Fodinibius salicampi: one gene and its partner. The protein of the gene in region 1 binds, or shares a complex with, the protein of each later gene. Links are inferred from orthologs where the notes say so. Each region holds a gene or a part of one and is shown in the gene's direction. Other genes may lie near its edges. The genes, in order: dnaB and dnaG.

Evidence for each region.
Region 2: the proteins of dnaB (region 1) and dnaG are in contact, whole or in part, in a crystal structure (PDB 2R6A), measured with the Geobacillus stearothermophilus proteins. The link is inferred for Fodinibius salicampi from one-to-one orthologs. Residues at the interface, in WP_033016901.1 of Geobacillus stearothermophilus: Ser13, Glu15, Ala16, Gln18, Glu91, Leu92, Asp94, Ala95, Val96, Pro97, Thr98, Ala99, Ala100, Asn101, Tyr104, Tyr105, Ile108; in WP_049624496.1 of Geobacillus stearothermophilus: Lys456, Leu457, Leu458, Pro459, Ala460, Asn463, Ala464, Leu467, Leu535, Leu536, Ile537, Ala538, Gln544, Glu545, Asp548, Tyr549, His552.

The regions. Positions count from the first base shown.
Region 1 is NZ_BAABRS010000001.1:1,017,877-1,025,878, forward strand. What follows is about bases 2,759-5,626. They hold dnaB (replicative DNA helicase), read left to right. Parts: upstream 2,759-3,367; coding sequence 3,368-4,885; downstream 4,886-5,626. Other genes in these bases: ABEB05_RS04240 (uracil-DNA glycosylase), read left to right, coding at 2,759-3,230; ABEB05_RS04250 (hypothetical protein), read left to right, coding at 5,129-5,407; ABEB05_RS04255 (MraY family glycosyltransferase), read right to left, coding at 5,515-5,626. Also shown: NADH-quinone oxidoreductase subunit NuoH, read left to right, coding at 1-896; tRNA (N(6)-L-threonylcarbamoyladenosine(37)-C(2))-methylthiotransferase MtaB, read left to right, coding at 1,063-2,397; more of ABEB05_RS04240, read left to right, coding at 2,409-2,758; more of ABEB05_RS04255, read right to left, coding at 5,627-6,693; ABEB05_RS04260 (lysophospholipid acyltransferase family protein), read right to left, coding at 6,993-7,751; ABEB05_RS04265 (DEAD/DEAH box helicase), read right to left, coding at 7,755-8,002. UniProt on the Escherichia coli protein: The main replicative DNA helicase, it participates in initiation and elongation during chromosome replication. Travels ahead of the DNA replisome, separating dsDNA into templates for DNA synthesis.
Region 2 is NZ_BAABRS010000001.1:1,363,575-1,371,661, reverse strand. The notes cover bases 3,386-6,338. They hold dnaG (DNA primase), read left to right. Parts: upstream 3,386-3,809; coding sequence 3,810-5,867; downstream 5,868-6,338. Other genes in these bases: ABEB05_RS05655 (inositol monophosphatase family protein), read left to right, coding at 5,938-6,338; sucD (succinate--CoA ligase subunit alpha), read right to left, coding at 3,386-3,540. In the rest of the region: ABEB05_RS05680 (sugar porter family MFS transporter), read left to right, coding at 1-887; ABEB05_RS05675 (carbohydrate kinase family protein), read left to right, coding at 954-1,844; ABEB05_RS05670 (hypothetical protein), read left to right, coding at 2,070-2,441; more of sucD, read right to left, coding at 2,665-3,385; more of ABEB05_RS05655, read left to right, coding at 6,339-6,771; bacillithiol biosynthesis deacetylase BshB1, read right to left, coding at 6,789-7,532; ABEB05_RS05645 (ABC transporter permease), read left to right, coding at 7,693-8,087. UniProt on the Escherichia coli protein: RNA polymerase that catalyzes the synthesis of short RNA molecules used as primers for DNA polymerase during DNA replication.

The DNA.
Region 1 (8,002 bases):
ACCGATTGGGCCCTAATCGGGTGGGACCGCTGGGACTGTTTCAGCCTTTGGCTGATGTTGTAAAGCTTTTGCTAAAGGAAGATGTGACTCCGGCCAAGGGTTTTAAAACCATTCATGCCATTGCCCCGATGATTCCGGTGGTAACCGCCCTGATGACCATTGCGGTTATTCCTTTCGGAGATGGGCTATACGTAACGGATATCAACGCAGGAGTACTTTACCTGCTAGCTGTAAATTCACTGGGAGTCTACGGTGTTACACTTGGGGGCTGGGCTTCCAACAGTAAATACTCTCTTCTTGGAGGGTTACGGGCCGCTGCCCAAATGATCAGCTACGAATTGCCCATGGGAATGGCAATCGCCTCTTGCATTCTCTTTACCGGTTCCCTTAGCTTGATTGATGTAGTTGATTCCCAGGAAGCATGGTGGAATTTATTTAGAAACCCTATTGCCGCGGTCATATTCATTGTAGCCGCTTTTGCCGAAGCCAACAGAACTCCCTTCGATTTGGTTGAGGCAGAGCAGGAACTTGTTGGTGGATTCCATACCGAATACAGCGGCATGAAATTTGGTATGTTCTTTCTGGCCGAATACATGCACGTAGTCATTGGCAGTATGCTTATCACTACCTTTTTCTTTGGCGGCTACCACCTGCCCTTTGCCCAGTATTGGCTGCCCGAAATGGGCGCAACCGCAAAGGCGGTACTGGATGTTTCAGTATTTACACTCAAAACAGTGTTCTGGGTGTTTACTTTCATTTGGGTACGGTGGACTATTCCTCGATTTAAGTATAACCAAGTGATGAAGCTGGGATGGAAACGTATGCTGCCTATCAGCATTATTAATTTTATTGTCTTGGCAATTATCGTTTATGGATGGCATCACTACGTTGCTTAATAGCAAATAAATAGATAATCTAGGGAAGGGATTGACTGCAATTCCTTCCCTTTTTTATTGGAAAAAAAGTAATCCAAATATATCACTAATCGAATTTTGCCACTTCATTTTGTAAGTTAAGGGAGCAAAAAGATTATAGAGATAAGATTTTAGTTTACCGGATATCATGAAAAAAGCAGCCTTTAAAACCCTCGGATGTAAGCTGAACTATTCAGAAACCATGCGGATTCAACAAGATTTTGAAGAAGAGGGCTATAACATTGCTGATTTTGACCAGAAGGCCGATATCTATGTCATTAACACCTGCTCTGTGACACAGAGTGCAAACAGTACCTGCCGAAGAACGGTGCGTAAAGCTTTGCGTAGAAATCCGGAAGCCTTTGTTGCTGTGATCGGTTGCTACGCACAGTTAGAACCAGATGAGATTGCTGAAATTGACGGTGTGGATGCCGTTCTGGGCGCTAAAAATAAATTTAAGCTTCTTGATCTCTTTGATACCTTTGAAAAAAGAAATGAACCTATTGTTTATAATTCCGATGTAAACCAAGCCGTCGATTTTCATAATGCTTTTTCTGCGGATGACCGAACTCGAGCATTTCTGAAAGTTCAGGATGGCTGCAGTTATAAATGCTCTTTTTGTACGATCCCAATGGCACGGGGCGAAAGCAGAAGTCCTAAGATTAACTCCGTAGTACAAAATGCCAAGTTATTGGTCGATGAAGGATTTAAGGAAGTCGTTATTACGGGAGTAAATGCCGGAGATTTTGGCCGCGGTACTGATGAAGACTTCTTCATGCTGTTGCAAGCACTTGACCAGGTTAGTGGACTTGAACGCATTAGGTTTTCTTCGGTGGAGCCAAATTTAATGCATGAGGAATTGATTCATTTTTCTGCGGAGTCAAATAAAATTCAGCCTCATTTCCATATGCCACTGCAAAGTGGAAGTGATAAAATGCTGGGACTTATGCGTCGACGTTACCAATCAGACCTTTACCGAGAACGCGTTCAGCTCATCAAAAAGTTAATGCCCGATGCCGCTATCGGCGTAGATGTAATTACAGGCCACCCGGGCGAAACCGATGAACTTTTTGAGGAATCTTTTGACTTTATCGAATCACTACCTGTTTCCTACCTGCATGTATTTACCTATTCTGAACGCCCCAATACCCATGCTCTTAATATTGAACCCAATGTACAGGACAGTGTGCGAAAAGAGCGTACCCATAAGCTACGGCGCCTTTCGGAGAAAAAAAGATATAACTTTGATACTTCCTTTTCAGGAGAAAAGCGAAAAGTTCTTTTCGAAGGTTCCAATCATAATGGGGCTATGCTGGGTTGGACTGATAACTATATCCGGGTGGGAATTCCTTATAATCCACGGTATGAAAACAAGGTTTTACCCGTACACCTTGGGGCCCGTTCACGCGAAGGATACCTCCTTGGCGAGCTCACTAAAGATGCTAAAGAAGAGCAGCAGGTAATCGCAGAACTTGTAGGTTAATTAACGAACTAATGGCTAATTCTAAATCCAAACAAATTATTGAAGAGGTTCTTCATTTTTTAGAAACTGAGCGCAGCCTCTATGGTGATTTTGAAGTCTCTCAGAATGATTCTGATGCAAAGGAACAGGAGAAAGAAGCTAAAGCCAATTCCTTTTCTAATGAAACTGACATCAATATAACTTCTGAACCTTCACCTGATACAAATGCCCCTGCTCAAAAAAAGGCTAAAGATAGTTCGAAAAGCATTTATGAGCAGATAGATCAATGTAGTACACTGAAGGAGTTGGAAGATCTTTGCCGAAAAGCAAATGTACTTAAAACAGATTTAGATGATACACAATTGGTTTTTGGGGTCGGCAATCCTGATGCGGACCTTATGCTTATCGGTGAGGCCCCTGGTGCGGAAGAAGATCGACTGGGAGAACCGTTTGTAGGCAAAGCCGGACAATTGCTTAACAAAATTCTCCATGCAATCGACTTTGATCGTGAAGAAGTATATATAGCAAATATTTTAAAACACCGCCCCCCGAATAATAGAAATCCGAAACCTGAAGAACGCAAGCGTAGTCTTCCCTTTTTGCTTAAACAGATAGACCTGATCAATCCAAAGTTAATCCTGGCTCTGGGAAAAGTATCCGCACAAACCCTCCTGGGCAATGATCAGTCCCTGACAAAGATGCGGGGCAAATTTCACTCTTTCGGAGATAAATATCAGCTTATGGCTACTTATCATCCCGCTGCCTTATTGCGACATAAGAAGTGGAAGCGCCCAACCTGGGAAGATGTACAACGGCTCCGTAAAAAGTATGACGAACTCAATGGCGAACCCTAATTTTAATACTTTTAATACGATTAGCACTTCGTTAAAAGCAGTGGATTTATTATACTTTATGATCCCTTAAAGGCCGAAATAATCTTCGTTAATCTTCTCCTTAAAATAATATTTAATTCAACAGTTTTTTACTTCGGATGGCATCAGAAGGGTCAAACTTTAATAACAACGACGCTCAGATTATGGATCAGGAAGGGAGAGTCCCCCCACAGGCAGTAGAAGTTGAAGAAGCTGTCTTGGGGTCAATGCTTATCGAACATGAGGCTGCAACGGTAGCCCTGCAAATGTTATCAGCTCGAGATTTTTATAAACCAGCCCACCAGCACATTTTTGAAGTCCTTCATGATTTGTATGAACGGGATAATCCCCTTGACCTTTTAACTGTTGAAAATGAATTGCGGGATAAAGGGCTGCTGGATACATGTGGAGGTGCAGGTTATTTATCAGAGCTTACCCGTTCCGTAAGCTCAGCTGCCAATGTCGATTATCATGCACAGATCATAGCTGAAAAGGCAACCAAAAGGAACCTTATTCTGGGATGTACTGATATTATCAAGGAAGCATATGACAGCTCCTCTGATCCTTATGATGTGCTCGATAAAGCAGAACAACGTATTTTTGATCTTGCAAACTCCAAACAGCGGGCTCAGGCTCAACCTATTGGAGATGTGTTAAAAGATACGCTTTCTCATCTTGAAGATATTCGGGGCCAATCTGCCGGTATTACTGGGGTTCCTACCGGTACAGATATAGATAAAAAAACAGCCGGATGGCAAAATGGAGATCTCATTATTATTGCAGCACGCCCTTCTATGGGTAAAACTGCCTATGTACTAACAACTGCCCGTAATGCAGCCCTTCACCAAAATCCTGATTTGAGAACCAAGGTCGCAATTTTTAGCCTTGAGATGTCTAATCAATCTCTCGTGCAACGCTTGCTAACTATGGAGGGGCGCATAAACGCTCAGTCTGCCCGGTCGGGAAGACTGGAAGATGAAGAGTTTAAACGTTTGATTGATGCGGCGGGTCGACTTTTTACCGCTAATATATTTGTAGATGACACCCCGGGACTCAGTATCATGGAGCTTCGTACGAAATGCCGAAGACTTAAAAGCGAGCATGATATTGGCCTCATTGTAGTGGATTACCTTCAACTAATGACTGCTTCTGGTAAAGACTTCGGTACACGGGAGCAGGAAATTGCATCTATATCACGTGGACTCAAAGCTCTGGCAAAAGAACTCAATGTTCCTGTGGTAGCCCTTTCACAGTTAAGTCGTGCAGTCGAACAGCGCGGTGGTGATAAGCGTCCACAGCTTAGTGATTTGCGTGAATCGGGATCTATCGAACAGGATGCCGATGTGGTTTGTTTCTTATACCGCCCGGAATACTATGGAATCAAAACAACTCCTGAAGGACAATCAACAACCGGACTTGCTGAGATAATAATAGGTAAGCAACGGAATGGACCTACAGGTACTGTTCCCCTCTACTTTGTAGAAGAGTATGCCCGATTTGAAAATTTGACTGCTGCCGAACCCAGTCCATTTGAAGAAGGCGGTAACAACGAAACAAATAATAGCAGTAGCGAAAGCAGTGGTCCTCCCCCTATGGGACATAACCCAGGTGGTGATGGAGACAAAGCACCATTTTAAACTCTTCCTTCTATTTCCACAAATTCTATAACTTATCAGTAATTAATACGGCTTCTCTAACAGCTCGCATTTCTGAATAAGTTCCCCTAAAAATATTTAATTATTTTTTTTTAATATTAGTTAGAAATTACTAATTTACTTTCAGGTTTAAAACAAACCCAAACAATCAGCGATTTTTCGTTGGTTCAAAGGATAGAAGAAAATAAATATCTTCTTCCTTCACTTTAACAAAAGGTGTTAGATATGGGGACATCCAGATTTGCAGCTCTTACTTTTTACTCGATAGCTATTCTTACTGCTTCTGTATTGGTTATCGGATTTTTTCTATTGCTGGATTGGCCTTTAATGGCTGAAATTCCGATAGGTATAGTGAGCTTTATATATCTTGTTGTATTTTCACGCTATCTTTTTAATAACTGGGAAAGCATTAAATCTGTTGTGATGAATGGCGCAACTGATCATGTTGGGTCATCACTATTCGACAACCAGTATTCTTCCAGTGAAGAAAACCATTTGTCCTGATATTTAATTAACTATGGTTAAATAGTAAGAATAGCCTTTATACCTGTTCCCCCCCTCTCTCTTTAACCAAGTAGTGAACCTACTTCACAGCCACAAGTAAAGGCTACTCACTCCTTTATGAATTCTGCAAGCTTCTTGAAGCCAATAGTTCGTTTCTTATTACTATTTAAAGCTTCCGTTTCAGAGGATAAATCATCGGATTTAACAAGATTTTTATCTTTATAAATACCAAATAAGTGTTTAAATATTAATTTTATACTTGGCAACATAACAGAGCCCAATATTAATGTAATACATAGTAGCATACTGGGTTCCAGGTTTTGCGTCATATAAATTAATCCGATAATAACCGTATTCGCTATCCAGAGACTTATTGAAGCATAATGCTGTGGAATATTTGATTCAATCAATTTGTGATGAATATGATTATGGTCCGCTATAAAAGGAGAATGTCCTGACAATAATCGTATAACTGATACTCTGAGTGTATCTACTACGGGTATTATCATAACAGCAACGGCCATTACGGTTGCATTTTCTATATACCATCCACTCTCTGTAATAGTTTGGTTAAGACTGATAAACTGTAAAGATAAAAATGCCAGTATAAAACCTACTGCCATTGCACCGGTATCCCCCATAAATATTTTTGCCGGATGAAAGTTAAATATCAGAAAACCAATAAGAGCTCCGGAAAGAACAAAGGAAAGCATTCCCAAGGAATGGAAACCAGCACCAAAAAACCATATTCCCAGAAACACTGATGCTACAAGTCCCACTCCTCCTGCAAGACCATCAATTCCATCTATCAAATTATAAGAATTGATTAGTGCGACAATAATAACGACAGAAAGACATACTCCTACAATCCAAGATAACTCATAAACTCCAAACAGTCCGTTTAGGTTATCAATATATATTTTCCCCCCGAGTACTATTTCAACAGCGGCTAAAAGCTGAACAATAAACTTTTTAGCTGGCGAAATAACCAGGATATCGTCTTTTATACCGATCAGAAACAACATAAAAAGGGAGGCAACAAAAAAAGGATAGGAGGTTAAATTGGTAGCTCCACCCCAAACCGAAAAAGAAATGAGAAAAGCTGCAAATATTCCTATTCCTCCTAATGTTGGTATCATGCCCGAATGAAATTTTCGTACATCATCCGGTTCGTCAATAAGATTTTTCAACCCCGCAATCTGAATAATAACCGGCATCGAAATATAACTAATCAGCAATGATGTAAGTACTGCTGGAAAAACCCACACTAAACTTTCAGACCCCATAACTTTTCCCTCAAGTTACTCTCTATAGCCAGACGGCTTTTTTTAACCCGACTAAACTATATTTTTATTTATAAAATTGTAAATCTTTTATAGGTGCTAAACCTAATCTCTTAATAAGGAAATAACCCTTAAAGTCTCTTCAGATAGATACAAATTATTCCATCCTTTTTACAGTTAAAATTATTTAATCTATCCCCCTTTCCCACTTATTCCAGAATTAAATAATTACAACAATAAAGTATAACTTTTACCTAAAAAATCTTCTTAAAGGTGTACAGTGAGCATATTAGCTGTTCTATTCACGATAAATTATCTACTTCCTCTATCGATTTATTGCGCCACTCACCAAGCTGTTTAGCAATTCTATTGCGCACGGTCTCTCTAAGCTTATCTACCTCATCAGCGGTCTTTCCTTGAGTAAGAACCGGATCCATAATTTTCAGCTTTATGTGCTTAGCCTCACCAAATTTCCAACTGCGCTTTGGAAGCGTATTTTGGGTTCCATCAATTACCATTGGCAAAATAGGAACCCCTTCTCTGACAGCCAGTGCAAAAGCGCCCTTGGCAAACCTGTTTAATTTACCATTTCTTGAGCGTGTTCCTTCCGGAAAAAAGAAAACGGAACATTTGTTATTTAAATAATGACGTGCCTGAAGAAAAGTTTTCACTCTCCGGTCTTTTGCACGGCGATCTACCGAAATATCTCCAGCCAACTTCATCATCCAACCAACAACAGGAGTATCAAAAAGTTCCTTCTTTGCCACCCACTTCATCTCCCATGGTAAATTCGAAATGAGGGGAATGTCTGCCTGTGATAAATGATTACAGACCATAATATAAGGTTCCCGATCATCGATATCTGTTCGGCCACTGATAGTAATTGCCCAATTAGGATTAATCTTAGATATGGCCTTTCCCAACTTTCTAAATAGCTTCCCCGTCTTATAAAAAGCCTTATCCCGATCAAATAGCCGGCGGATAGCCAACATAGGAAGCCATATTAGCAATAACAGCGCTACCCCTAACCAGATAAGGGCTGATTTTATGCTATCCCCCATCACTTAAAATATTTTTGGAATAAGACTCTTTATTACCCCCCAAAATCCTTTGGCCGGTCGCAATTTTCTTCGATTTCGAACAACTGCACGTTCAATAACTTCCGGCTGATATATATCCTTGTTACTGACCTCAATCTTCTCTTGATAAAGATCTTCAGACTCATCAGCTTCCTCTAATGCAGCTTTCTTATCTTGTCTTGTGGATTTTTTTTCAACTTTCTTTTTATCCGATGATCGGTCCTTTTTAGTTC
Region 2 (8,087 bases), 340 kb from region 1 along the record:
GGGTGTACTTTGATGAATATGCCTGGCGCTGGATGTTGGGCGTGGAAGCCATTCCTGCCGCTATTTACGCCTTCTTTGTGCTTGGCGTGCCGGAAAGTCCGCGTTGGTTGGCACTTAAAAAGAAAGACGATTCAGGAGCTCGAAAATTATTGAAACAACTTAATCCAGGAGCTAATATTGAAGAATTATTGGTAGAAATTAAGAAGTCAACCAAGAAGGTTACCGACGCCAAATTCTTTTCTCGAAAATATAGTTTTTTGATGGCGCTCGCATTTTTGATTGCGTTCTTTAATCAACTGTCGGGCATTAATTTTGTACTTTATTATGCCCCGCGCATCTTTGAGCAGGCGGGTATTGCGGCCTCGGATGTGTTAGGCGCCTCGATTCCACTGGGTATTGTGAACCTGCTCTTTACGCTGTTGGGTATGTACCTGATTGATCGCATTGGACGCAAGAAGCTCATGTATTATGGTTCTTTCGGATATATTATCTCGCTTTCCGGCGTTTCCTGGGGGTTTTTTACCGGGGCTGAAGGAGGGTTGGTTGTGGCCTTTGTCTGCGCCTTTATTGCCTCGCATGCGGTGGGACAGGGAGCCGTTATCTGGGTATTTATCTCTGAAATATTTCCGAACAAAGTGCGCGATTACGGGATGGCACTGGGTTCCGGTACCCACTGGGTATTTGCCGCACTGATTACCTTGGTTACACCCACCGTGCTAAGTGCTTTTTCCGGCGGTACGATCTTTGCTTTTTTTGCCGGGATGATGGTGCTGCAGCTACTTTTTGTCTGGCTGCTGATGCCGGAAACCAAAAATCGTTCGCTTGAGGAGTTGGAGGATATCCTGCTACCCAAAGATGCCGAGTTTAAGCAAGAGGAACTAGCGTAGCATGCTGCTGAGCGATAGCCGGATAACGATAACCTGAGTATATAAATTTTTGATTTTTTTTAATCTATGGCCGAACAACAACGGAAGATTCTGTGTATTGGAGAAATACTTTGGGATGCCCTGCCATCAGGGTTGTTTCTCGGAGGCGCACCGCTGAATGTCTGTTATCATCTTAATCAGCTAGGGATCTCAGTCGAAATGTGTAGCAGGGTCGGGGGCGATCGTTTGGGGAAAGAGGCGCTGAGGCGCATCCAACGAAACGACATGTCCACAGCCCATATTCAGACCGACGGCCAGTCGGAAACCGGTTTTGTTGAAGTGGAAGTAACCTCTAATGGCGAACCCAGCTATACGATTATTGAACCGGTAGCCTGGGATTTTATAGAACCCTCTCCTTCACTAAAGCAAGCAGTCAGGGAAAGTTGGGGCATCGTGTTTGGCTCACTGGCCCAACGTAATGAACAAAGCCGGGATACCATTCAAAACCTGTGGAAATATGCCGATAAGAAGATTTTAGATTTGAATTTACGTCCGCCTCATATAGATAGAACCGTTATCAGGGATTCTCTTGCCGCCGCTGATATCATTAAAATGAACGAAGCCGAGCTGGAACAAATTAAAAAGTGGTTTTCTTTATCGGGAAGTTCTTGTCAGATTGTTGAAACGTTAGCTGAAAAATTTGAATGTTCATTCATTTGTATAACGAAAGGGCCGGCGGGAGCAATGCTATTTGAAGACGGGAGCTGGTCTGACCATAGAGGGTATAAAACCGATGCTAAGGATAGTGTTGGAGCAGGAGATGCTTTTTTGGCAACAATGATCTATGGAGTACAGTGTGGGAAGAAAGGCAAGGAGCTCCTTAAGTATGCGAATGCCGCAGGTTCATTTGTAGCACAAAAAAGTGGCGCAACCCCTGAATATGATATCCACAGTATAGAAGAAATTGTAATGGGATAAAATTACTGGAATTTTATTATCTGGTTTTCTGTGGATGTATTTGCCGTTGTCTGATCACTTATCTGGTGAATAGCAGTTCCGAAAATGTTAGAAAAACAATAATCTGATTGCAACAAAGTTTTATCTATACAGATCCTGAGGATTTGGTAATAGGTATTTTAGGATTTTGGTGAGGTTGCATGGTGATAAATATGCAAATTCTTCAAAATTAAAGCTATAAAAAATATGAGACGTTTTATCTTAATACTCCCGGTCATTTTGATAGTAGGTTTGATGAATATACAGGCTCAACCAACTGCTAAAAATTATCAAAACAATGCGGGGGACTCCCTAAAAATTTCCGGTGATGTGGATCGGTCATCTTTGGATCAAATGCCTATCTATAATCCCAAAGACAGTGACGCTAAAATATTGCACTACAAACCCAAAGGGTTTACTTACGATATGCCGGTTATTGGACAGGCAGACAGTCTTTCTTCCAATAAGGAATTTTCCTTGGATTTAGGTAAAAACCTGTTCGATCAATGGCCATCCAATATAAAGGAAGACCAAGAAGAAGATTCCACTGAGAATAAAAAGGTAGGAAGCCGGTATTAACTGGGTTTTATCTGTTTTGTGGTATTTTTCTATAAGGGCACTTATAAATGTACCGATAGCCAGTCCAAAGATAAGATAAGCCATAGCAATTATAGCTCCGTTATGGAACTTTTTAACCTCGAACAGTTTCAAATACTGTTGTTGGTAACAGTTTGTGTTAAAAAAGAACCGCCACAAAGAAAAGCTCGTCCGATCAATTTATGACCGGACGAGATAATTAATTCTAAACTGTTTCTAATAATTCTTTGAGCGTTTTGCCAATTTCAGCAGGACTATCAACGACGGTTACGCCCGCATCACGCAGTGCCTTTTTCTTCGCATCGGCACCCCCTTCTCCTCCGGAAATAATGGCGCCGGCATGTCCCATGCGTCGGCCGGGAGGAGCTGTACTTCCCGCGATAAAGGCAACGACCGGTTTATCAACATTATCTTTGATATAAGCGGCGGCTTCTTCTTCAGCCGTTCCTCCAATTTCGCCGATGAGTACAATTGCTTCCGTATTATCATCGTCCTGGAAAAGCTTAACAGCGTCAGTATGGGTAGTTCCGATAACAGGATCACCGCCAATACCGATAGCCGTGCTTTGTCCAAGTCCGGCTTTGGTCAATTGGTCGACCGCTTCATAGGTAAGCGTTCCGGATCTCGAAATGAGTCCCACTTTTCCGGATGTAAAAATATTTCCGGGCATAATACCTATTTTGGCTTCACCCGGAGTTATGACTCCTGGGCAGTTGGGCCCAACAAGCGCAGCACCGTAGCTTTCCACTACTTGTTTGGCAACTACCATATCTTTAACGGGAATACCTTCCGTAATACAGATAATGACTTCAATCCCTGCAAAGGCGGCTTCGGAAATGGCATCGCCTGCAAAAGCCGGCGGTACAAAAATGACAGAAGTATTTGCCTGTTCTTTTTCAACAGCATCTGCAACCGTATTGTAAACCGGAAGTCCCAGATGTTCTTGGCCGCCTTTACCAGGCGTGACTCCCGCAACTACATTTGTGCCGTATTCTATCATTTGTTTAGTATGGAAACTACCTTCGCTGCCCGTAATTCCCTGTACTACTAATCGAGTATCGTTACCAACAAGTACGCTCATGAACTATTCTATTAAATTAAACGGTTCTGTTGTGTCGGACGGAATATACCCACATCATAGTGAATTGGCAAAGATATCAGAAGGGAATTAGAAATTTGGGAAGTAATCAGAATCTTAGTTTCAAATATTACCTGATAGATGGTTTTTGATTTTGTATTATCCAAGGATTAACAAGGTAGATTTGGAGTAATAGAATTCGTGTAGTCTAATTTTAAATTCTGGATATATAGGATGATAATGACCGGAAATTCCATTATTATTTCTGAGTTATGGCAGTAATGATTCCCGATGAAAAAAAAGAGGAAGTGCGCGGTGCCTCGGATATCGTTGAGGTAGTCGAAGACTACGTCAAGCTCAAACGATCCGGACGCAGTTGGAAAGGGTTATGTCCTTTTCACGACGAACGTACGCCTTCTTTCCACGTAACGCCAGACCTGGGCATCTATAAGTGTTTTGGATGTGGAGAATCGGGAGATGTATTTAACTTTGTTATGGAAATGGAGGGGGTCGGCTTTCTTGAAGCCATGCGTTCATTGGCCGACCGTTATGGAGTTTCATTGCCAGAAGAAGATGACGAAGAGCTTACCGAAGAGCACAATCTGAGAGAAGGAATTTATCACGCCCTTAAATATGCGGGTGTTTTTTTCTACCGGCACTTGATGGAGACAGATGAAGCCCAAAAGGCCCGTGACTATCTGCAAAAACGCGGATACAATCGGAAGATTATCAAAAAATACGGTCTGGGTTATGCGCCTGAGGGAGGAGAACAACTCTACAGGGCGGCCTTGGATTCGGGATTAAATGAAGAATATCTTTTTGAAGCAGGATTGATAAAGCCGAGTAACAGAGGAGAGGGCTACTACGACGCCTTCCGGGGAAGGCTGATGTTTCCCATATTTAATCCATCGGGCAAAGTGATTGCCTATGCCGGGCGCGTATTAGGGAATGAGAAGACCGCTAAATATATTAATTCTCCTCAGACCAAAGTTTATAATAAAAGTGAAGTTCTTTACGGAATTAATTTTGCCAAAAATGAAATTCGCAAATCCGATGAGGTTATTCTGGTAGAAGGTTATACCGATGTTATATCACTGCAACAGTATGGTATCGAAAATGTAGTGGCATCCAGTGGAACCTCACTGACTCCCCAGCAGATGAAGTTGCTGCATCGCTATGGCGAAACTATTACCATGATATACGATTCCGACTCGGCCGGCCAGCGTGCTATGAAGAGGGGGATCAATATAGCCTTGCGTGAGGGAATGGATGTAAAACTACTGGAACTGCCCGAAGGCGAAGATCCCGACTCTTTTGTGCGTCAGTTCGGGGGTGATTCTTTCCTGGAAATGAAAGAGGAGAAAGAAAATGATTTTCTGACCTATCAAATCCAAAAGGCCAGGGAATTGGGCAAGTGGGAAGCCCCGGCTGAAAAAAAGAAGATAATTAGTGAAATTTTGGAAAGTATTGCCCATATGCCCGACCCGGTTTCGAGAGAAACATTTGTACAGCATCTGAACAGTAAGGCAAAAGTGGGGGACAGGGCTCTTTTTGATGAGTTAGGCAAAATACGAAAAGAATTGAAAGAAGAGCTGCAAAAAGCCAGAAAGCGTGAAAAGCGCCGCAAGGAACGGGAGGCACGTCAACAGCAGGAACCTTCGGAAAGCAGCGATCATCGGCCACAAGCCCCGCATCCGCATACCGTTGGATTTAACAAACAGGTTAGGGGAAATAAGGAGCGAAACGACACAAATAAAAAGCCTCAGCCACCCAAAAAGCGTCCGAATTATGAAAAGGAGCTGATCCGCCTGATGCTGATGTACGGCCGTGATATGATTGATTATATCGGATCGTACTGTTCGGAAAAACATTTTGAAGATGAACAATTACGTGATTTTTTCTCGGATATTATTGAGCGGTTTAAAACCGAGAAGGAGGTGAGCGTCGAGAAATATGCCAGTAGGGAGCATCCCTATCCGGAGCTGGTGGGAGAAATTGTCCTGGAGAAATATTCTGTAAGCGATCGGCATCATGAAAAGATTGGTGTACAGTATAAAAGAGATAAGAATCCGTATCGGACGGCAAAGGGAGCGCTTAAAGCATTGAAATCCCATTTTCTGGATCGATTGCAGGTCGAACTTTATGAAAGGTTCAATTCGGCTGAAGGCGAGGACCGAAAAAAAGTAATGCGCCAGATGAAGGAAGTCGGGCGTCGACGGACGCATATACAACAGTCGCCTATCGATGAGTTGTATCCCGATCCAGATACGGAATCCGCAAGAAGTGTCTCCGAAAAAGTGTTCGAATATAAAATGAAAAGTGAGCAATAAGACGATTCGGATTTCAAATCATTATCGTTTCCAAAAGTTTTTATCCTAAATTTTTAAAACAGATATATTCATGTCTGATTATACCATAGAACTTAATATTGCCCGAAAAGCTGCCGGAAATGCAGCAAAAGTAATTCGTGATTTCCGGGCATCCAACAGTTTTTCCATAGATTTAAAGGGAAAGAATGATCTCGTTACGGATGCAGACCTGGAAGCAGAAAAACAAATTTTGTCGGTTATCAATAAGGAATTCCCCGAGGATGATATTATGGCTGAGGAATCATCCGGAGGTCAGGAATTGCCGGAAGGTCGTATTTGGCTGATTGATCCCATTGATGGCACAACCAATTTTGCCCATGGGTTCCCGGTCTATTGTGTGTCCATAGCACTATGGGAAAATAAAGAACCCAAAATGGGTTTAGTGTTAGAAGTGGCCAGCGATGAGTGGTTTATTGCCATAAAAGGTCAAGGTGCATTTCTAAACGGCCGACCTATTTCAGTTTCGAGCATAGAAAATGCGCATGGATCGTTAATTGGAACAGGTTTCCCTTATAATGATTTAAGTTTGATGGATAATTACCTGTCTTTCTTTCGCACGCTGATGCACGAAACCCATGGGGTTCGTCGTGCCGGAGCTGCAGCCTATGACTTGTGTTGCGTTGCAAGTGGTCGTCTGGATGGCTTCTATGAGTATTCATTAAATCCCTGGGATGTGGGGGCGGGTGCACTGATTATCGAAGAAGCCGGTGGACGGATATCTGACTGGCAGGGCGGAGATAATTGGCTGTTTGGAAAACGCATTATAGCCGGAAACTCGGATATACATTCATTCCTGCTGGACGGTATACAGTCGCAGTTTACAGAGAAGGAACTAATAGGGAATGTTGTAGAGAGCAGAAGATAATACTGCGCTGCTGCTAATTATCTCATCGGACTTGTTTCAAAAAGAGTCTTTAAAGAACGCATTGGCAGGGGACCGTTTTGATACTTAAACGGTTCGCCGTATTTAGTCCCAATCAGATGTCCGTAATGACGGGCACGAGCTGCAATACCCTCAAAAAATTCGGTGTCGGAAATATAGGTTTTCGGCTCATCCTTTGGATCTGCTACATTAAACTGCGTCTCAAATGCCAATATAGCTTTCTTTTTAGTTTCAAATGTATCACTAATGTCAAAAACAATATCTGGTTCAAAAGGACGATCCTGCATATAGTGCAAGGTGTGTGAAGGACGCCACCGTTCTTGTCGACTCCCCTTTGCATCACGGGTTTCAATTTTTGTAAGTCCACTGTAGTAAATTGCATCGAGTGCCAGTTGAGTCCCGTTACCATGATCCGGATGGCGATCTTCAGGGGCTCCTACCAGGCAGATATGCGGCCGGTATTGACGGATTTTTTGGATTATCTTTTTTTGATTTTCGCGGTTGTTTTGGATCTTTGTATCCGCCATTTCCAGATTTTCGCGTACCTCGAGTCCTATTATATCTGCTGCAGCAGAGGCTTCCCGCATCCTTTGTTCAGGAGTGCCTCGTGTACCCATTTCTCCCTTCGTAAAGTCAACAACTCCCACTTTTTTCCCTTGGTTGGCCAGGGCCGCCAGTGTACCTCCGCAGCATAGTTCTGTATCATCGGGATGGGCCGCCAGAGCAAGAATATCTAATTGCATGAGTTATATCTTTTATTAAAAATGGAATAGTAGAGTATAAGTCTGATTAAAAAGATAACAAATTTATTTTTGTGCAACGATTTGATCTTTTTTGCGTAGAATACTACATCTCAGTATAAAATTAATAGGAGTATCTGTGGTTAGACGTTTTATAAGTAGCATGTGGGAGGGAATAAAGATCTCATTAAGAGCCCTCAGGATCAATAAGACCCGTTCCATACTTACAACTTTATGTATCATAATCGGTATTGTGATGGTAACCCTCATGAATGCCGTAAGTAATGGTATGGATGCCGAGTTTGACAAGAGTATGGCGATGATGGGTCAGAATGTTGTGTATGTGGAGAAACAACCTTGGGGCGGTGGACCCAATTATGAATGGTGGAAATATCGAAACCGTCGCGAAATGAAGCTCAGTTATGTGGATCAAATCCGTCAATCCAGCGAGCTGGCTTCGGCCGTTTCCGCAGCTGCGGCTCGAGGAACGACCCTGCGTTACGAAGATAAAAGCTCGGAAGGGGTTTTTATGGCAGGTGTTACTGCAAGGTATTTTGA